Regions from separate parts of the Mesorhizobium sp. XAP4 genome, predicted to be linked through region 1. Evidence: predicted binding sites of a transcription regulator. Region 1 holds the regulator's gene; each other region holds the start of a gene.

Region 1 (5,043 bases):
TCACAAGCATCGGCCTGACCTCAGCGGAAAGCTGGAAGCCATCCTGGCCGAGCCATCGCTCTACGACGAAGCGCTGCTGCTTTTGGCGCGCCACGGATTCGACATCGGTGCCGATGCCAGGCGCACGGACTGGCGTGAGACGCGAACCGAGAATGAAGAGGTCCTGGTCGCCTGGCAGACCATCTACCGCGATCCGCAGCGCTACTGGATGTTCTACGAACTGGCCGAGAAGCTGGTCGACTTCGAGGATTATTTCCGCCGCTGGCGCTTCAACCACGTCACCACGGTGGAGCGCATCATCGGTCTGAAGCGCGGCACCGGCGGCACGTCGGGCGCTTCGTATCTGAAGAAAATGCTCGAGGTCGTGCTGTTTCCGGAGCTGTGGACGGTCCGCACCCGGCTCTGACATCATCGAAATGAGAACAGGCTCACCGAAGGGACGCTCTGTGGCGGAAACCCCTTCGCGAACAACCGGGGACTGACCATGAGTGGAATTCCTGATCTCGCCGCAGTCGAAGCGATGGATGCCACGGATCCGCTGCGGGCCATGCGCGACCGTTTCATTCTGCCGGAGGGGGTGATCTATCTCGACGGCAATTCACTGGGGGCAGCATCTCATGCCGTTTTCGGCGAGCTGCAGCAGGCGGCGACGCAGGAATGGGCCCGAGATCTTATCCGAGCCTGGAACACGGCCGGATGGTTCGAGATGCCGATCGAACTCGGCGACCAGCTCGGACGCCTGATAGGAGCCGCGGCCGGCCAGACCGTTGTCTGCGACACGACATCGATCAACATCTACAAGGTGCTGCACGCAGCGATGGAGATGCGGCCCGGCCGGTCAGCCATCGTCGCCGAAGGTGACAGTTTTCCCACCGACCTGTACATCGCCGAAGGCGTGGCCTCGACCCGGGATGGCGTCCTGCTGCGCCTCGCGGGCGTCGACGCGCCGACCATCGAAGATCTGATCGACGAAAACGTCGCGGTGGTGCTGGTCAACCACGTCAATTACAAATCGGGTGAACTGCGCGACATGGCGGCGCTGACGCGCAGGGCTCATGCGGCCGGAGCGCTGATCGTCTGGGATCTCTGCCACACCGCCGGCGCCCTGCCCGTCGAGCTCGATCAGGCAAATGCCGATTTCGCTGTCGGCTGCACGTACAAGTACCTCAACGGCGGTCCGGGCGCGCCGGCCTTCATCTATGCCGCGCAGCGCCACCACGGCGATATCAGCCAGCCGCTCAGCGGCTGGTGGGGCCATGCGCGGCCCTTTGCCTTCGAACGGGGTTATGTTGCCGGCACCGGCATCCGCCGTTTTCTGTGCGGTACGCAACCGGTCCTGTCGATGCGGGCGCTCAAAGGCGCGCTTGCCATCTGGAGCGACGTCGACATGGCGGCATTGCGAAAGAAGAGCGTCGCGCAGACAGAACTGTTCATCCAGCTCGTCGAAGCCAAGTGCGGCGCCTACGGTCTCACGCTGGAGACCACCCGCGACGCGACCAGGCGCGGCAGCCAGGTGTCGTTCCTTCACGACCATGGCTATCAAATCATGCGGGCGCTGATCGAGCGCGGGGTGATCGGTGACTTCCGCGCACCGTCGACCATCCGCTTCGGCTTCACGCCGCTCTATGTCAGCTACAAGGATGTGTGGCTGGCGGTTGAGGTTCTGGAAGATATTCTGCGCACGGGTGCATGGAAGGACCAGCGTTTCGCCGTCAAGGAAGCCGTTACCTGACGCACCGATCCCGGCGATCCGCCGTCGCTGCCCTCACTGCCTGGCAAATGACGGAGAGCTGAATTTCCAGCCAAAATGCCCAACTGACGTTGGCGTTTTGGCTCCGTTTCGTTCACGGCCAACGAACGTCCCGAAGGTTGCAATCGCCCCTTGTCGAGGTCGATCGACAGATAATGCCAAGCTTTGGTAGAGGATAAGCCACAGGTCATTAACCATAACAATTTCAATGTGAGCAGGCGCATTGCCGAAGGTGGCGCCCGTGGATCGTAACCCGCTGGCAAGCGCCAAATAATTTCAGCAGCCTTAACAAATTCATTAAACTTTAAACGGTTGCAGAACACAACTGGAACAGATAGTGTTTGTTCTGGGTTTGTTTTTCGATTCTGGTTTCAGGGAACCTGGGGGCCGCCATGCTGACACGCAAGCAACATGAACTGCTGATGTTCATCCATGAACGCCTGAAGGAGAGCGGCATTCCGCCATCCTTCGACGAGATGAAGGAGGCGCTCGACCTTGCCTCCAAATCCGGGATTCATCGGCTGATCACGGCCCTTGAGGAGCGCGGCTTTATCCGCCGGCTGCCCAATCGGGCCCGCGCGCTGGAAGTGCTGCGGCTGCCGGACTCCATCGCGCCAGGCCTCAATGCGGCAAAGAAGTTTTCGCCAAGCGTCATCCAGGGCAGTCTTGGTCAGGGTGGTGCTCTTGGCCGGCAGATCAAGCCGGCGCCTTCGCGGATGCCTTCGCCCGGCAATGACGACGATGCGGTCTCTGCCGTTTCGATCCCGGTCATGGGTCGCATCGCCGCCGGCGTGCCGATCGATGCCATCCAGCATCAGACGCATTCGATTTCGGTGCCGCCGGACATGATCATGGGCGGCGCGCACTATGCGCTGGAGGTCAAGGGCGATTCGATGATCGAGGCCGGCATCTTCGACGGCGACACCGTTATCATCCGTAACGCCGATACGGCCAGCCCCGGCGAGATCATCGTGGCGCTGGTCGATGAAGAGGAAGCGACGCTGAAGCGGTTCCGCCGCAAGGGCGCCTCGATTGCCCTCGAAGCCGCCAATCCAGCCTATGAGACACGGATTTTCGGGCCCGACAGGGTCAAGGTGCAAGGCAAGCTCGTCGGCCTGATCCGTCGCTACTGAGACGGCTGTGGGTTGACCACTGGCTTCTCGGGTTTCTTGAAGGGGGCCAGCCCCCTCGCCTCGCGAGAGTATTTGCGTTGCGTGTGCCAGGGCCGATATGGGCTGTCCACGGCGAAGCTGATCGTCGCCGGCGTGGTCGCCGATTGGCGATCGAAGAAGACCGCGGCACTGCCTTTGCGAGCCAGTTGCCGCTTGGTGATGACGAGAACCAGCGGGTTGTGACAGGCGTCATAGGCGGTGGCATCGTTGACGACGATCAGATCGGCGAAGCCGCAGGCTTTCCAGGTGTCCTTGCGGTCCTCGACATAGGCAATGATCGCACCGGACATGTGCCTGGCCACGCAAACGCCTGAGGAGCAATAGAACGGCGATCCCGGCGGTAGCTCAACGGCATCCGCTACGTCGAATTGCCCATCGCTGTTGTCGAACACTTCCGGAACGACGATGGTTTCCGATGTCAGCGCGCGTTTCCAGTTGTCGACGGTGAATTCGTTCGGCCGTTGCCGGCTAACGGCAAGCTCACCGCCACCGATCGGCAACGCCACCAGCCGGGCGTCTTCCGAGATCAGCACATCGGGCGTGCGCGTATCCGAGACGGTCAGCAAGCCTGCCAACGCGAATGGCAGAGCCGCGATCCGCAGCCATGTCGTCGCCATCGTCGCGATGACCAGGGCAATGGCCACCAGCAGGACCGACTGTTGCGAAATCAGCCCGACCCCATCGACAGGCGAACGCTCGGAGATCCAGCCTGATATGGCGATCATCATCGTCAGGCCCTTGCCCATCAGGTAGAGAGCTGGCCAATCCAATCCGAAAGGCATCAGCAGCGCGCTGGCGACGGCCAGGAACATGACGACGGTGACGATCGGCATAACCGCGAGATTGGCGAACAGGCTGAGCGGCGACACACGCTGAAAATGCCAGATGGCAAACAGCGTCGTGGCGCTGCCGGCGATGATCGAGGTCATGGCCAGACCGATTGCCGCCAGCAGGAATTTTCGTGTCAGGAACCCGGGCAAGGATCGCTTCGGCGGTGGCGTTCTTGCTTTTCCCGCGCGGTGATCCGCCCAGCCGGCATAAGCGCCGACCAGAGCCGCGGTCGCGGCGAAAGACATTTGAAAACTCGGGCCGACCACCTCATGCGGCGACACCACGATGACGGCGATCGCCGAGATCGCCAGATTGCGCATGGTGAGTGCTGCTCGATCGAACAGAACTGCAATCAGCATCACTGCCAGCATGATGAAGCTGCGCTCGGCGGCGACGACGATACCTGAGATGACGAGGTAGGCTGCGATCGAGAACAGTGCGGCGGCAGCGGCATACTTCTTGACCGGGCGACGCGCGGAAAAATCGGGAAACAAGGCGAAGGCGCCGCGCAGCAACCCCATGATGGTGCCGGCGACCAGAGCCATGTGCAGTCCCGAAATGGAGATGATGTGGTAGATGCCGGTACGTCGCATCGCCTCATTGATGTCATCGGGAATGCCGGCGCGCACGCCGACGATCAGCGCCGCGGCGATCTCGCCTTCGGCGCCGCCGACGCTCGCCCTGATATGGTCGGCGATGCCTTCACGGGCATTTTCCACGCTGGAGGAAATTCGGGCCGACAGCGGCATGTCGCCATCATCGGTGACGACAAGCTTGGGATTGCCGAGAAAGAACCCGCTGCCGCCAATGCCGGCAAAATAGCTGTCGAGGGAGAAATCATAGCTGTCCGGTCGCACCGGCCCGGTCGGCGGCAAAAGCTTGGCATATCCGGTGATGAGAGAGCCTGCGGTCACGTCAGCCGGGATCTTGCGTGCCGAAAGCCGCACCCGTTCCGGCGCATAGCGCAGTTTCGGTCTTGCGGTCGATGTTACGTCGATGGTCAGCCGGATACGGCCAGTTTCCATCCGGTCGAGCGAGACGACGCGGCCGGTCACCTGCGTCGAGATTTCCGAGCCCAACATTTGTGTGCCCGCACGCCACGTCTCGACCTTGGCAGCAAGCAGTCCTAGGGTGCACAAAAGTGCCGCCATGAAACACAGATGGGTCTTTGGCCATGAGCGCGAGACCAGCGCACAGATCCCCGTCAGGATGACAACCGCGACAGGTCTCACAAAGTCAGGCTCCGCAGCCAGCGAAAAATAGCCGATCGCTCCGATCGCAAGGCAGACC
Region 2 (5,043 bases), on a different contig from region 1:
CCGGCGGCGGCGGCAAGGGCATGCGCCGGGTCGAGCATCCCGATGAGTTTTCCGAGGCGTTGTCCAGCGCACGGCGCGAGGCGAAAGCCGCGTTCGGCGACGACCGTGTGCTGGTCGAAAAATATGTCGACAAGCCGCGCCATATCGAAGTGCAGGTCTTCGGCGACAATTTGGGCAATGTCGTGCATCTCTACGAGCGCGACTGCTCGGCGCAGCGCCGCCACCAGAAGGTGATCGAGGAATCGCCGGCGCCCGGCATGACGCCCGCTTTGCGCAAGGCGATGACGGAGGCGGCGGTGAAGGCCGCCAAGGCGATCAATTATTCAGGCGCCGGCACCATCGAGTTCATCGTCGATGCCTCGCAGGGCCTGAAGGCCGACCGCTTCTGGTTCATGGAGATGAACACCCGTCTGCAGGTCGAGCACCCGGTCACCGAAATGGTCACCGGCACCGACCTGGTCGAGTGGCAGTTGCGGGTCGCGTCAGGCGAAAAGCTGCCCAAGACGCAAAGCGAGATCGCGCTCGTCGGCCATGCCTTCGAGGCGCGCATCTATGCCGAGGACGCGGCAAAAGGGTTCCTGCCGGCGACCGGTACGCTGCATCATCTGAAATTTCCGGATGCGGCCCCGCAAGGCGCCACGATGCGCATCGAGACTGGCGTGCGAGCGGGTGACGCCATCTCGCCCTATTACGACCCGATGATTGCCAAGCTGGTCGTCCACGCAACGGACAGGCAGGCGGCTCTGGAGGCGCTTGGCGCGGCGCTATCCCGGACCGAGATCGCCGGCTCGACCGTCAACACCGCCTTTCTTGCCGCTCTCGCCGCCGATCAGGATTTCGCCGCAGGCGACGTCGACACCAGCCTGATCGCCAGGCACCAGACGGCGCTGACCGAGGTCGCGCCGCCGACCGGCGAAACCATCGCTGCCGCGGCCGTTGCGGCCTCCGGCGCCGGAGCATCGCCGTCACCCAACGATCCGTGGTCGTCGCTTGCCGGTTATGCGCATTTCCACAGCGTGGCGCGACGCACACGATTGAAGTTTGGCGAAGACGAAATCGTCGCGAAAGTTTCGGTGCGGCATGACGGGCGGTTCCAGGTGACGCTAGACAAGCCCTATGACGACACCAATTCGCGTGATTTTCGCTCAACACCACGCCTCGCCCGCTGGCCAGGCCACATCACCGTGTTCGAAGGCGCCGTCGGCTACACCTTTACGGTGCCGGACCCGCTGGCACGGGCCGACGAGGCAGCGGCGGGTTCAGGCAGCCTGCGCGCGCCGATGCCGGGACTGGTCAAGCTGGTACGCGTGGGAAAGGGCGATGCCGTGATCAAGGGCCAACCGCTGCTGATCCTGGAGGCGATGAAGATGGAACACACCATCGCCGCGCCGCATGACGGCGTGATCGCCGAGATTGCCACCGAGGGCGCGCAGGTGACCGACGGGACAGTGCTGGTGCGATTCTTCGAGGAACAAGCTATCTCGACCGCTGTAGCCAGCTGACGGTTTGAAGGTAAACAACAAAATGGCCGGGACGAACCCGGCCATTTCTCTATGCTATTCAGTCGCCGGGCCGGCGATTACTGCGCGATCGGCGCATATTTTCCGTCATGCCACTGGTTGATGTCGTAGCTGGCATTCTTGAGATCGCCCTTCTCGTCGAAGGTGACATTACCGACAACGGTGCTGATCGGCGTGCCGTTCTTCAGCGCCTCAGCAACCTTGGCCGGATCGTCGCTGCCGGCACGCTTGATGCCTTCGGCGAATGCCTGGATGGTGGCGTATGAGAACAGCGTGAAGCCCTCCGGCACGAAACCGCCGGCCTTGATTTTCTCGACGGCTGCCTTGGCTTCCGGCTTTGCCTGCGGATCCGACGGGAAGACGAACATGGTGCCCTCGCCGGCCGGGCCAGCGACCTGCCAGAATTCCGGCGAGGCGATGGAGTCCGGCATTATCAGCTGGAACTTCAGGTTCTGTTCCGCCGACTGACGCAGGATCAGGCCAGCTTCAGGATGGTAGCCGCCGAAATAGACGACGTCGGCTTTCAAGTCCTTGAGCTTGGTGACGAGAGCCGAATAGTCCTTCTCGCCAGCGTTGATGCCGTCATAGTAGACCTCCTTGAGGCCGCCGGCATTCATCGTTGCCCTGACGGCGTCAGCCACGCCCTGTCCGTAGGCGCTCTTGTCGTGCAGGACGACGACATTCTTGCCGGCGAACTTCTTGGCGATCCATGGGCCGATGAAGGCGCCCTGCGCATCGTCACGCGTATAAAGGCGCATGATCGTCGGCCAGCCGGCCTTGGCGGCCGCGTCGGTCAGCACCGGGTTGGAAGAAGCCGGGCTCATCATCAGCGCGCCGGCTTCGGCATAGACGGCCGAGGCCGGAATGCTCGAACCCGAGCAGGCATGGCCGTCGATGAACTTGACGCCATCGGCGACGACGCGGTTGGCAACCGACACCGCCTGCTTGGGATCGCACTGGTCGTCTTCGATATCAAGCTTGATCATCGACCCGTTGACGCCGCCAGCGGCGTTGATCGCATCGGCAGCGGCCTGTGCGCCCTGCTTGAACTGATCGCCGATGGTGGCGAGCTGTCCGGTCATCGGGCCGATCACCGCAAAGGTGATATCGTCGGCGAATGCGACCGGCGTGCTCATCATCAGGCCGAATATGGCCGCGTTCAAAATACTCAATTTTTTCATGATGGTAGAACTCCTCCACTCACGCGCGGCCGCCCCGGCCACGCTTCTTCCAGAGAGGCGGGACAATTTCATCCTTCATTCGGCCTGTCTAGGCGCATTGGCGCCGCTCGATTGGGCCTGCAAGACGTCATCCACGCAAAAAGCCACGCCAGCCTTGTTCCGGCTGGTCGTGGCTTTTTGCCCGTCGAGCAATCTCCAGGCGCCCCGCCCCTAAAAATCCCGCTCAGCTTCCCTGTGTCGCGCACGACTGGGCCTTGCGGCCTGCCGCGTTCTTTCTCTTGCCCTCGTGACCGTCTTGCGCGGCCTTCAATTTCGCCGGGTCCGGCCGTCTGTGCGGCCTTGATCCCGGAGCTTCCCTGTCTTCGATAGGCCTGTCTGCGATTGGCAGATTTCAGTGCATGGTCATCCATTCGCGGGCTTCGCGAAGCGCCGTGGCGATCTCGACCTTCGACATGGCCGCCGACAGTTCCGAGCGCAGTTCCGCGGCGCGGGCCGAGCCCTTGATGGCGGCGATGTTGAACCATTTGTGGGCGGCAACGACATCGGTCTCGCAATCGCGTCCGGTCGCATACATCATGCCCAGTTCGAAAAGGATGTCGGCCTGGGCAGTTGCCCCCATGGCGCCGAAACCTGCTTCAAGCATTTCAAAACGTGCCATTTCAATCCCCTGTTTCCGGCCCCTGTCAGGCTCCCGAGAGCTGCCTTCTTTCGTCCTTGGCGGCTGCTCTTCCGATGCTTTCGAGAATGCCGTGCAGGCTTGAATCCGTCGTTAAATGGCGTGCTTAATTTGAGGAAAACAAAGCTAAAACAAGAGGTAAACGCGGAAATTCGTTAAGGATACAAAGCCAGCAATTCAGCCTGCTTGCGTCAAATTTGACGAAAATTTCCCGATGCCAATTCAAGACTTCGCTAACCACAGGAGACAAAGGCGATGCGCCGATCGTTTCATTTCCTTGGCCAGGAGGCGCATTCGGGGCCCTTCAAAATCCGAAAGTCTTCCGTTGCGGCACCGCTTTTGTTTTGCCGGGAGCTGGATTAGCTTACGTTTGCGTAAGCGGCAGACCGGCGAGGCGGAGCATCCGGCCGGACATCTAAAGGGAGGAAGACATGTTTCGAAGAGTGAGCCTGGCCCTTGCGGCCACATTGATCATGGCCGGTGCGGCCTGGGCCGATCCGATCGAGGGCAATTGGAAGACGCAGGCCGGCGACACCGCAGCCATCGCTGGCGGCGGCTCGTTTTCCATCACGCTCAAGTCCGGCAAATATGCCGGCAAGACCATCGGCTCGCTCAAGGCGACGGGCGACAACAAATATGCCGGCAACATCACCGATCCGGCAAACGACAAGACCTATTCGGGCAAGGCGACATTGTCGGGCACCTCTCTCAAGATGAGCGGCTGCGTGCTCGGCGGGCTGATCTGCAAGAGCCAGACCTGGCATAGACTTTAATTCTGCAGACTGATATTGGGCGGTCTCCAGGCACCAACGGAGACCGTCCAGTCATGCTACAGCCCCGCGAGCTCAAGGGCCGCAATGCGATTTCCTATGCTCGCTGGTCATCTGGCAAGCAGGCCCAGGGCGACAGCCTTGCCCGACAGACCAAGAATGCCGAGACCTTCTGTGCAATCCATGGATTAACCCTCGACAGACAATTGGTCGACAACGGCGTGTCAGCCTTCAAGGGCGGCAACCTCGACCTTGAGGCAAGCCTTGGGCAGTTCATTGCAGATGTGAAGGCCGGGACCATCCCGAGCGATACGGTCCTCCTCCTTGAGAACCTCGACCGCTTCTCGCGCATTCATCCCATGGATGCCCAGCCCGTCCTCTCCGAACTCCTCAAGACCGGCCTTACCTTGGTGACCCTGCAGGACCAGCGGGTCCATACGTACGAAGACTACCGCGCTAACTTCGCCAGCCTCATGATGTCCCTCATGTCCATGCAGGCGGCTTATGAGTACAGCGCCAAGCTATCGCATCGGGTGGGCGAGGCATGGTCCCGCAAGGCACAGAAGGCGCGTGAGGCGGTCGCCAGTGGTGCCGGGCGGGTCAAGGTTGCGAAGCTACCCTTTTGGATTGACCGGGAAACCTACGGCCTCAATGCCCGTGCCGACGACGCCCGCCTTATCTTCGAGCTTGCCAAGGAAGGTCATGGGCAGCAGGCCATTACAAAGCTACTGAACACTCGCGGCATCCCCTCACCCGCAGGGAACTCATGGGCTCAAGTTGTGGTCGGCGATGTCCTCCGCTCACCAGCGGCCTATGGGTGCCTTGTCCTTAAGGGCGAGGAGGTGCCGGGCTACTTCCCTGTCCTGATCAGCGAGACCGAATGGCTGGCCACCCGT
Region 3 (5,043 bases), on a different contig from region 1:
CTCCCACAAGGGGAGAAGGGAAAGCAAACGAGGACTAACGCATGGACATGCTGGATGAAGCGGCTGGGAAGCCGAAGGACGATGCCGACGTTCGCGTCGGCCGGCGCGTGCGGGCGCTGCGGCTGGAGCGCAATTTGTCGCTGGCCGATCTTGCGGCAAAGGCCGGCGTGTCGATCGGTGCATTGAGCCAGATCGAGCGCGGCATGTCCTCGCTTCGCGTCAAGGTGATCTGGCCGCTCGCCGCCGCCCTCGACATCGAGCCGTCGGCGCTGATCGCCGACGGCAACGATGCGGCCAACGATCTCTATTGCGTGCGTGCCGACAAGCGGCGGCAAATCCCGGTGAAATCGGAAGGCATTGCCAAGGCGCTGCTGTCACCGCCGGGCGCGACGCTGACCGGCATGCTGGTGACGGTGGAAGCCGGCGGCGGCACGGCCGAGGCCTATGCGCATGCCGGCCATGAATTCGGCTTCGTGCTGGCCGGTGAGGTCGAACTGGTGGTGGATTCGACGAAATACGGGCTGAAGGCGGGCGACAGCTTTGCCTTCAAGAGCACGCTTTTGCATGCCTTCCGCAATCCGGGCGCCGAGCGGTGCCAGATCCTCTGGGTCAACACCACGAAGCCGTCCGAGGTTCGCGATGGCGCCTGATCCACTCGTCCGGCTGCAGGCGGTCTCGAAGATTTTTCCCGGCGGCATCGTTGGGCTCGACGCTGTCGATCTCGACATTATCAGCGGCGAGTTCATCACGCTGCTCGGGCCGTCGGGCTGCGGCAAGACCACCAGCCTGCGCGTCATCGCCGGTTTCGAAAGCCCGTCGAGCGGCAAGGTGTTGCTAGACGGCCGCGATATCACGGCCCTTCGACCGTTCGACCGGCCGGTCAACACCGTGTTCCAGGACTATGCACTGTTCCCGCACATGAATGTTGCAGAAAATGTCGGCTTCGGTCTGTCGCTGCGCAAACTGTCTGGAGCCGAACAGGCTAAGCGCACCGGCGAAGCGCTCGACATGGTCGGTCTCGCCGACAAGCTTGGCGCCCGCGTCTCCGAACTGTCGGGCGGCCAGCGCCAACGCGTCGCGCTCGCGCGTGCCATCGTCTGCGAGCCGCGCGTGCTGCTGCTCGACGAGCCGCTGTCGGCGCTCGACGCGCATCTGCGCGAACAGATGCAGGTTGAGCTGAAGCGGCTGCAGTCGCGGCTTGGCACCACCTTCGTCATGGTCACCCACGACCAGACCGAAGCGCTGTCGATTTCCGACCGCATCGTCGTCATGAACAAGGGCCGCATCGAGCAGATCGCACCGCCGGCCACACTTTATGACCGGCCTGCCACGAAGTTTGTGGCGAGCTTCATCGGCACCATGAATCTCCTGCAATCACGGTTTGTCGGCCGCGATGGCGATCGCTTGCGTTTCACCGCCGGCACCCTGCCGCTGGAGGCTATTTCTGAAACCGGCGAGGCACCTGCCGAGGGCGCTACCCGCACCATCGGCGTGCGCCCGGAGGATTTGCTGGCGATGGCCGAGGCGGCGCCCGGCACCGCACCGGCGCGCGTCAACAGCGTCGTCTTTCACGGCCGCACGCTGCGCCTGCATGCCGAACTCGGGCAGGGCGCGCCTGTCGTCATCGACGCGCCGCGCCAGGCCGAGGGTTTTCGCTTCCAGGTCGGCGACGTGGCGCATATCAGCCTGCGCCGTGGCGCCAACTGCCCAGTGCTGCCAGGTTAGTTCATCGATACCTGAAACGGAGCACACGTCGCACGTTCAGCGGCCACAAGCAGTCGGGCAACGGTCGCGACTATGCCGATCGGGCGATCGACGATTTCTCAAGGACGTAGGTTTCAAGCCACCCTCAGCAGAGCTTCTTCGACTGTTGAACTCGCGGGCGATGATCCGGAAAGCACGACCGACCGTTCGCTCATTTCCGCTTGCCATGTTCCCGTTTTGTTCTAAAATCTCCGGCTTGGCGGGGATGGGTGGCGCAAAAGGAGGAAGGACATGAACGAACTGCCCACATTCAACACAGCCGAAAACGGTCAAACATCTTTCAACTGGCATGAGCGGAACAGGCGTCGTCGCACTGATCGGTTGTTCTTCTGTCACCTGATGGATGGCACCATCGCCGACCCTATCGCTTTACAAGCAACCGCTTGGCGCCAGGAACTCGGGCTGAAAGGGAAAACAATTGCCGATCACATCTCGCTTGTTGGACTCGGCGACCATGACGGATTGCCGGAGGGCTTGGTAGAACTCGCTCACCACATAGGCTCGATGATTGTCGCAAAACCATTCGACGTTTCTTTTGATCGTTTGTGCGCTTTTGGCGGTGGCGCGCTTGTTTTACGCAACAGCGACGGCAATCCTTCGCTGCAAGAATTCTGGCGAAACCTGACGGCAGTGATTTCGGATAGCCCGTTAAAGCTCTTTCTCACAAAATCCATTGAACCGCATGTCACGCTGCTTCGCGACAAAGTGGGAGTGCCCAAAATTCGCGAAAGGGCGATTGAGCCCATCAGTTGGACAGTGCGGGATTTCGCGCTCGTCCAGAGCTTCATCCAGGAAGGTCGCTATGAGGTGCCTCACCGTTGGCAATTGACGGGCCAGGACGATGCCCGGCCCGCGATGTAAACGCCTCAAATCATCGTCATATGTCCGCGGGGACCATCATCCTGACATGGCTTGTCAGCTACGGCGCGGTCCGACGATGGCAGGCCAGCAGGCTGTTCCCTACCTAAATGCGTCTGAACAGGAGGAACGAAAATGACCATCGCGGAAATTGCCAAGGATTTTACCGAGCTGCTCAAGCAGGGCGAGAACGAAGCTGCCGCCGAGAAGTACAATTCCGACGATATCGTGAGCTACGAAGCCATGGAGGGGCCGATGGCCATCTCCCGTGGCAAGGAGGCTCTCAGGCAGAAGGGCCAGTGGTGGCAGGAGAACAATGAAGTCCATGGCGGCTCTGTCGAAGGCCCCTATGTCAATGGCGACCAGTTCGCGGTGCGCTTCAAGTTCGACATAACGCCCAAGGCTACCGGCGAGCGTGTCACCATGGATGAAGTCGGCCTCTACACGGTCAAAAACGGCAAGATCACCGAAGAGCGCTTCTACTACTAGGGCCGAACCCCGGCTTCCGGCTCACGTCGCTGCAGGATCAGGAAATTAGACGGCCGGGACATTGTCCTGGCCGTCATGTGGAACGGAGATATGGCAACGGCTCTGGCAAAGCGGAAAGGGGGGTTTAGTCTGTGGAACGGATTCGACAGTCAGCCAAGGAAGCACGCTTTTGACGATCACCATGTACGGCATCACCACTTGCGACACGGTCAGGAAGGCGCGCGTCTGGCTGGAAGGCCATGACGTAGCCTACCGGTTTCACGATTTCAGGGCCGAGGGACTGGACGCGAAGCGGCTGGATGGTTGGGCGGGCAAGGTCGGCTGGGAAAAGCTGCTCAACAAGGCGAGCACGACGTTCCGCGAGCTGCCGGACAAGGAAAAGCAGGGTCTCGACGAGAAGAGCGCCAAGGCGCTGATGCTGGCCAAGCCGACCATGATCAAGCGGCCGGTGCTGGAGGTAGGCGACCGGGTTATGGTCGGGTTCAAGGCTGATCTCTATGAGGCGGCGGTGGGGAAGTAGAGCTGCCTCTCGTTCCACGGTGTTCCGTGGCGCCCCCCCTCTGTCCTGCCGGACATCTCCCCCTCAAGTGGGGAGATTGGCAGCTTCGCCGCTCCGCCATTCCTGTCACGTTCGGGATTTGCGAAGAAGATGATGACAGCGGATCTCCCCACCTGAGGGGGAGATGGCCGGCAGGCCAGAGGGGGGGCGCTGTCCCGCCGACCGCCATAAAATCTCAGCGTCCGCGCAAATACCCCGCCAGCGCCACCGCATTGTTGTGCGCCTCGTCATGCGCGCCGTAGAGCAGCGTCACCTTGCCGTTACCCAGCAGGCCTCGCAACTGCGTCACCGCCGCGCCATTCCCATCCAGCTCAGCGCGATACCGCTCCTGAAACTCCGCCCAGCGCGCCGGCTCGTGGCCGAACCATTTGCGCAACTCGTCGCTCGGCGCGATGTCCTTCAACCACAGCGTCAGCGCGGCGTCTTGCTTGCTGACGCCGCGCGGCCAGATGCGGTCGACCAGAACCCGCTGCCCGTCATCGGCAGCGGGTGGCTCGTAGATACGCTTGACCGCGATCTTGAAGGCCATCACACCTCCTGGCTGGAACCCTCAGGCCCACTCGCCCTTGCGCATGACAGGCACGCGGGCGCCGTCCTTGTGGACGCCATCGATGTCGATCTTGTCCGAGCCGATCATCCAGTCGATGTGGATGAAGCTCTTGTTGCCGCCGCGCGCCGCGATCTCGTCCTGGCTGAGCGAGGCGCCGTCGACGAAGCACTTCGAATAGCATTGGCCGAGCGCGATGTGGCAGGCGGCGTTCTCGTCGAACAGCGTGTTGAAGAACAGCAGGCCGCTGGCCGAGATCGGCGATGAGTGCGGCACCAGCGCCACCTCGCCGAGACGGCGCGCGCCCTCGTCGGTGTCGAGCACCTTCTTCAGCACATCCTCGCCCTTCGATGCCTTGGCCTCGACGATCCGGCCTTCTTCGAAACGCACCGAAATGTCGTCGATCAGCGTGCCTTGGTAGGACAGCGGCTTGGTCGAGGAGACATGGCCTTCGACCCGCCTCGCATGCGGCGTGGTGAAGACCTCCTCGGTCGGGATGTTGGGGTTGCAGGTGATGCCGTTCTTGGCGGTCGAGGCGCCGCCCATCCATTCATGGCCGTCCGCCAGTCCAACCGTCAGGTCGGTGCCCGGTCCGGTGAAGTGCAGCGCATGGAAATTATGGCCGTTGAGCCATTCGGTGCGGCTGCGCAGCGCTGCATTGTGCGCCTTCCAGTTGCCGATCGGATCCTCCACATCGACCCGCGACGCGGCGAAGATGGCGTCGGCGAGCTTCACGACCGCAACATCGTCGGCATCGCCGGGGAAGACCTGTTTGGCCCAGGCGAGGTCCGGATAGGCGACGATGTTCCAGTTGATGTCGAAGCCG
Region 4 (5,043 bases), 970 kb from region 1:
GGGCTCAATCTCGACACCAGCCTCGACAGCCTGGTCGGGCTCTATGTCGCCGGGGTCTGCGGGCTGGGCTACGGCGCGCGCCAGATCGTGCGGGCCGAGCATGACAAGGGCATTCCCGTCGACACCATCGTGGTCAGTGGCGGCGCCGGCCAAAGCCCGCTGGTGCGCCAACTGCTGGCGGACACCACAGGCATGGTGGTGGTGGCCTCGACCTCGCCGGAACCGGTGCTGCTCGGCTCGGCGATGCTGGGCGCGGTCGCCGCCGGTGCCTACAAGGATGTGGCGGCGGCGATGGCCGGCATGTCGGAACTCGGCGAGGTCTATCATCCCGACGCTACGCTGGCCGGCTGGCATGCCAAACGCTTCGCGGCGTTCGAATTGCTGCAGCAGGCGGGCAAGGCCATCCGAGGCTGAAGCGCGCGGCTTCTGTCCGGCTTTGTCAGGAGCGTAGCGAACACCGCTTGGCGGTTTAGCCGGAAGCTGGCAGCTTTGTTCTGTCGTGGACCCTCTAGCAGCACGCGACGAGGGCAGGGCGACAGGACCAGGAGGCCCTAATGGTGGACGAAGCTAAACCGCCGCTACCATTCGCATCGGATGAGGTGCCGTGGACGGAATGGTCCGATGTGCCACGCTTCGGCCTGCGCTACCGGCATTTGTCGCTGGCTGCCCTTGGCGAAAAACACCGTGTCGGCGTGGCAATCGAGGAGCTTCCGGCTGGCAAGCAGTCCTCGCCGGCGCATTACCATATTTTCGAGGAAGAGCATGTCTTCATCCTCGAAGGGGCGCTTACCGCGTATGTCGGCGACGCGGCCTATGCCATGAAGTCCGGCGACTACATCTGCTTTCCCGCCGGTGCCGCGGCGGGGCATTGCCTGATCAATACCAGCGACGCACTGTGCCGCTATGTCATCGTCGGCGAGCGCAACCCGAATGAAGTGGTCGTCTACACCGCCTCCAACAAGGTGCTGGTACGCGCCCTGGGCCGCCGCGCGATCTTCGATCTCGCTGCAAACCGAAGCTACTGGGACGGCGAGAACACCGGCCTTGCCGCCGGCGATCCGCTGCCGTCGGATGTGACGGCCGGTGTCACCAAACCCCCAGCCGCGCCGATCCCGCCGATCGCCAGCGATGCTGTCGAATGGAAGGTCGAGGGCGAAGGTCCGCGGTTCGGCGGCCGGTCCAGGCACCTGACTTATGCCGCGCTGGGACGCTCCGACTATCATGTCGGCATGCTGATCGAAGCGCCGGCGCCCGGCATGCGCCTGGCGCCCCGGCACTATCACATGCTCGAAGAGGAGCATGCGCTGATCCTGGAAGGGGAGGTGACGCTGCTGCTTGGCGAGGAGCGCCACGAAATGAAAACCGGCGATTATGTCTGCTTTCCAGCCGGCCTGGCGGTCGGGCATTCCTTCCTCAACAGCGGCACGGGGCCGTGCCGTTACCTGATGATCGGCGAGAAAAATCCCAACGAGGTCTGCGTCTATCCAGATTCCAACAAGATGGCGGTCGACGCCTTGCGCCGGCGCGACGGCATTTTCGACATGGGAGCGGTGAGGCGGTACTGGGACGGCGAAGAGATGGAGTAGCCCCCGGCTTCACAGCTCCTTCTCCGCCAACTCCCTGAATTCGTCGGGAACCGAGCGCGCCGCCTCCAGTGCCACGGTGCCGTAGCCGACCGCCTGTTTGCCGAAGCGCTCGCGGATCTTGTCGATGGCGCGATCGGCGTCGAAGCGTGCTAGGCCCTTCTTCGTGCCGGGCCGGCGCCTCTCGTCGGCGAGGCCAAGCGGCAGGTCGAGCTGCAACTCGAAGCTTTCCTCAAGATGCGAGACCGAGATCGCCAGCAGCGAGATCATTTTCTCCTGTGGATTGTCGGCAAGCACGCCGCGCACCAGATCGCCGGCGATCTCGGCCAGCATCGCGGTCGCCGAGATCGGCTGGTCAAGCGTGATCGAACGGGTGACGGCTCTGAGATCGGCAAAGCGCACGCGTACCGTCACCGTGCGGCCGGGCCTTGCCTTGGCGCGCAGCCGGCTGGCGACGCGGTCGGCCAGATGCAGCAGTGTCGGCACGATGACCCGTGCCATAGCCGGCTTCTGGCCAAGTGCCGATTGGGCGCCGGCCGAATGCGCGCGGCGCTTCGTCTCCAGCTTTCGCGGGTCGCGGTTCCAGGACAGGGCGGCGAGCTTTTCGCCGGCGGCGGGACCGAGCAGGCGCGTCAGCGCGCCGCCATGCGCCCTGGCCAGTTGACCGATGGTCTCGACGCCGATCTCGGCCAGCCGCGCCCTGGTCGCCGGGCCGACGCCCCACATCAGTCCGACCGGCAGATCATGCAGGAAGGCGAGTTCGGTGCCGGGTTCGACGACCACCAGCCCGTCGGGTTTGGCGACCTGCGAGGCGATCTTGGCCAGATGCTTGGTGCGCGCCACGCCGATCGAGATCGGCAGGCCGAGTTCGGCCCGCACGCGGCGGCGGATGGTTGTCGCGATCTCCTGCGGCGAGCCGAACAGATGCGTGCAGCCGGCGACGTCGGCAAACGCCTCGTCGATGGAAATGCGCTCGACTACAGGCGTAAAATCGTCGAGCACCTTGATCGCCGCATCGCCCAGCCGCTGGTAATGGCTGAAATTGCCGCCGACGAAGATCAAATGCGGGCAGAGTTCGCGCGCCTTGCGCCCCGGCATGCCGCCACGCACGCCGAAGGCGCGCGCCTCATAGGAAGCGGCGAGCACGACGCCGCCGCCCACCGCGATCGGCTTGCCGCGCAGCGACGGATCGAGCAACTGCTCGACAGAGGCGTAGAAAGCGTCGAGATCGGCATGCAGGATGGTGGCTGTCGTTTCCATCGACCGCACATCCGCAGTTGCTGATAGATTGGAACAAATAAAGAACAAAGATGGATCGTTGTCAAGCGAAGGGCGATTGGGTGCGGCAACAGCCATGCCGGTTCGGCTTGAACGCAACCGCCTAGACACTATGCTCCGCTCGCAGCGCCGCTTTCATCTTTTCCAGCGCTGCTTCGCCGCCTGCCGCCAACTGATCGGCAATCCTGGCCAATCTCTCGTCGGCCTTGCGGTGCTTGCTGCCCCAGGCGCCGAGCGTCGCCAGCACCGGCAACAGGTCGATGCCTGCTTCGGTCAGCCGGTAGACCGTTCTCAAGCCATGCGTCGGGTCGTCGCTTCTGGTGAGGATGCCTTCGTCCTGAAGCGTTTGCAGTCGCTCGGCCAGCGTGCGCGAGGAGATGCCTTCGTCGGATTGCAGGAATTCGCGAAAGTGCTTTTTCCCGGCGAAGACCATGTCGCGGATGATGAGCAGCGTCCAGCGGTCGCCGATGAGTTCGAGCGACAGGTTGATCGGGCAGTCGGATTTTTCGCGCGTCGCCATCTATGGTTCCATTTCTAAATCACTTTACTATTGACATCGTTTTGGCCTTGCGTCAACAGTTCCAAATGTAAACTGTTTTGCGATAGCCGTGAGGAGAATGACGGTGAAAAAGCTGGTCCTGCAGATGCAGATGTCGGTCGACGGCTTTGTCGGCGCCACCGAGGATCATTCCTGGCAGCTCTGGGAGTGGGGTGACGAGAGCGCCTGGGACGATGAGCTGAAGCAGGACTTCAACGCTGTCTTCACAGGCGTCGATACCATCCTGCTCAGCCGCAAGATGGCGCAGGAGGGCTATCTCACCCATTGGGGCAATGCCGCCAAGAAGTTTCCGCACGATCCGTTCTACGCCTTTGCGCAACGCATCGTCGACGCCCGCAAGGTGGTGCTCAGTGATAAGCTCAAGCAATCGGCCGGGGAGCCGGTCTGGGAGCGCACGAGCGTGGCCAGCGGCGACCTGCCGCGCGAAGTCAATGCGCTGAAAGCGGGCGAGGGCGGCGACATGGCCGTGTTCGGCGGCGCCGGTTTCGCGTCGGCGCTGATCGCGGCCGGGCTGGTCGACGAGTTTCAGCTTTTCATCAACCCGGCGGTGCTGGGTGCGGGCCGCCGGATTTTTGATCAGGGCGGTTTTAGAAACCTGCGGCTGCTCGGCTCGAAGGCCTATGACTGTGGCATGGTGGTCAGTCGCTATGCACCGGCGGGGTGAGGGGGACCTCCATCTTCTCCCTGCTCACTTCGCATCGTGAAAAATAATCCCGACCGTGTGGCGCATGCCTGAGCGCAGCCGGCTGACGCCATGACGCAGGTTGACGCGGTAATTGCCTTTGGTGCCCTGCACCGGCCGGTTGTGGACGGCGAAGACAACGGCGTCGCCCTGGCGCAGCGGCACCACCGCGACCCGGCTCTGCATACGCGGCCGCTGCTCGGTCAGCGCGAACTCACCGCCGGTGAAATCCTGGCCCGGTTCGGAGAGCAGGATCGCCACCTGCAGCGGAAAGGCGAGGTCGCCATAGAGATCCTGGTGCAGGCAGTTGAAGTCGCCAGGCACATATTGCAGCAGCAGCGGCGTCGGCCGCGTCTGACCGGCGGCATGACACTGATCGAGAAACGCGGCATGCGTCGCGGGATAACGCATGGCCTGCCCCATCCGCTCGCTCCACCGGTTAGCGACCTCGGCCAGCCTGGGATAGAGCGCGCTGCGCAGGCCACCCAGCAGGTCGGGCAAGGGATAACGGAAGTAGCGGTACTCGCCCTTGCCGAAGCCGTGCCTGGCCATATGGATGTGGCTGCGGAAATGCTTCTCCTCGGGATAGAGGCCCGCGATCTGCCGGCACTCTTCGGGCGACAGCAGCTTTTCAATCACCGCGCAGCCGAAGCCGTCGAGTTCGGCGGCAAGGGCGGGCCAGTCGTAACCCGCGACACGCGTCCGAGCAGCTTCAACCGCCGATGCGGCAACCCTGGCGGCATTCATATCGTAGCCTCCTTGTCGATCAGAGCGCGCTTGCGCTCGACGCCCCAGCGGTAGCCCGACAGCGTGCCGTCGGCGCGGACAACACGGTGGCAGGGAATGCCCAGCGCAATCGCGTTGGCTGCACAGGCCGTCGCCACGGCACGGGCGCCGTCCGGCTGGCCGAGGCGCCGGGCCAGCGCGGCGTAGGTGATGGT

The links. The regulator LexA, encoded in region 1, represses DNA repair genes until DNA is damaged. The targets are predictions, from matches to a motif close to TGTTCNNNNTGTGTTCNG.
Region 2: a site for LexA is predicted at 3,494-3,511, ahead of P3C39_RS16505 (sel1 repeat family protein). Genes of this name have one in related genera too.
Region 3: a site for LexA is predicted at 1,932-1,949, ahead of P3C39_RS15120 (2'-5' RNA ligase family protein). Genes of this name have one in related genera too.
Region 4: a site for LexA is predicted at 2,873-2,890, ahead of dinB (DNA polymerase IV). Genes of this name have one in related genera too.

The regions. Positions count from the first base shown of each region.
Region 1 is NZ_JARIXW010000001.1:1,555,430-1,560,472, forward strand. It holds gene kynA (tryptophan 2,3-dioxygenase) at 1-406, shown strand, start outside; gene kynU (kynureninase) at 485-1,732, shown strand; gene lexA (transcriptional repressor LexA) at 2,143-2,883, shown strand; gene P3C39_RS07875 (ComEC/Rec2 family competence protein) at 2,877-5,043, opposite strand, start outside.
Region 2 is NZ_JARIXW010000003.1:636,513-641,555, reverse strand. It holds gene P3C39_RS16515 (acetyl/propionyl/methylcrotonyl-CoA carboxylase subunit alpha) at 1-1,502, shown strand, start outside; gene P3C39_RS16510 (ABC transporter substrate-binding protein) at 1,580-2,701, opposite strand; gene P3C39_RS16505 (sel1 repeat family protein) at 3,093-3,359, opposite strand; gene P3C39_RS16500 (DUF2147 domain-containing protein) at 3,809-4,150, shown strand; gene P3C39_RS16495 (recombinase family protein) at 4,204-5,043, shown strand, end outside.
Region 3 is NZ_JARIXW010000003.1:355,536-360,578, forward strand. It holds gene P3C39_RS15110 (cupin domain-containing protein) at 42-650, shown strand; gene P3C39_RS15115 (ABC transporter ATP-binding protein) at 640-1,725, shown strand; gene P3C39_RS15120 (2'-5' RNA ligase family protein) at 1,996-2,625, shown strand; gene P3C39_RS15125 (nuclear transport factor 2 family protein) at 2,758-3,111, shown strand; gene P3C39_RS15130 (ArsC family reductase) at 3,281-3,631, shown strand; gene P3C39_RS15135 (DUF488 domain-containing protein) at 3,846-4,199, opposite strand; gene P3C39_RS15140 (aminopeptidase) at 4,221-5,043, opposite strand, start outside.
Region 4 is NZ_JARIXW010000001.1:587,691-592,733, forward strand. It holds gene P3C39_RS02995 (FGGY-family carbohydrate kinase) at 1-414, shown strand, start outside; gene P3C39_RS03000 (cupin domain-containing protein) at 555-1,586, shown strand; gene dinB (DNA polymerase IV) at 1,596-2,843, opposite strand; gene P3C39_RS03010 (helix-turn-helix domain-containing protein) at 2,965-3,381, opposite strand; gene P3C39_RS03015 (dihydrofolate reductase family protein) at 3,485-4,084, shown strand; gene P3C39_RS03020 (2OG-Fe(II) oxygenase) at 4,109-4,849, opposite strand; gene P3C39_RS03025 (methylated-DNA--[protein]-cysteine S-methyltransferase) at 4,846-5,043, opposite strand, start outside.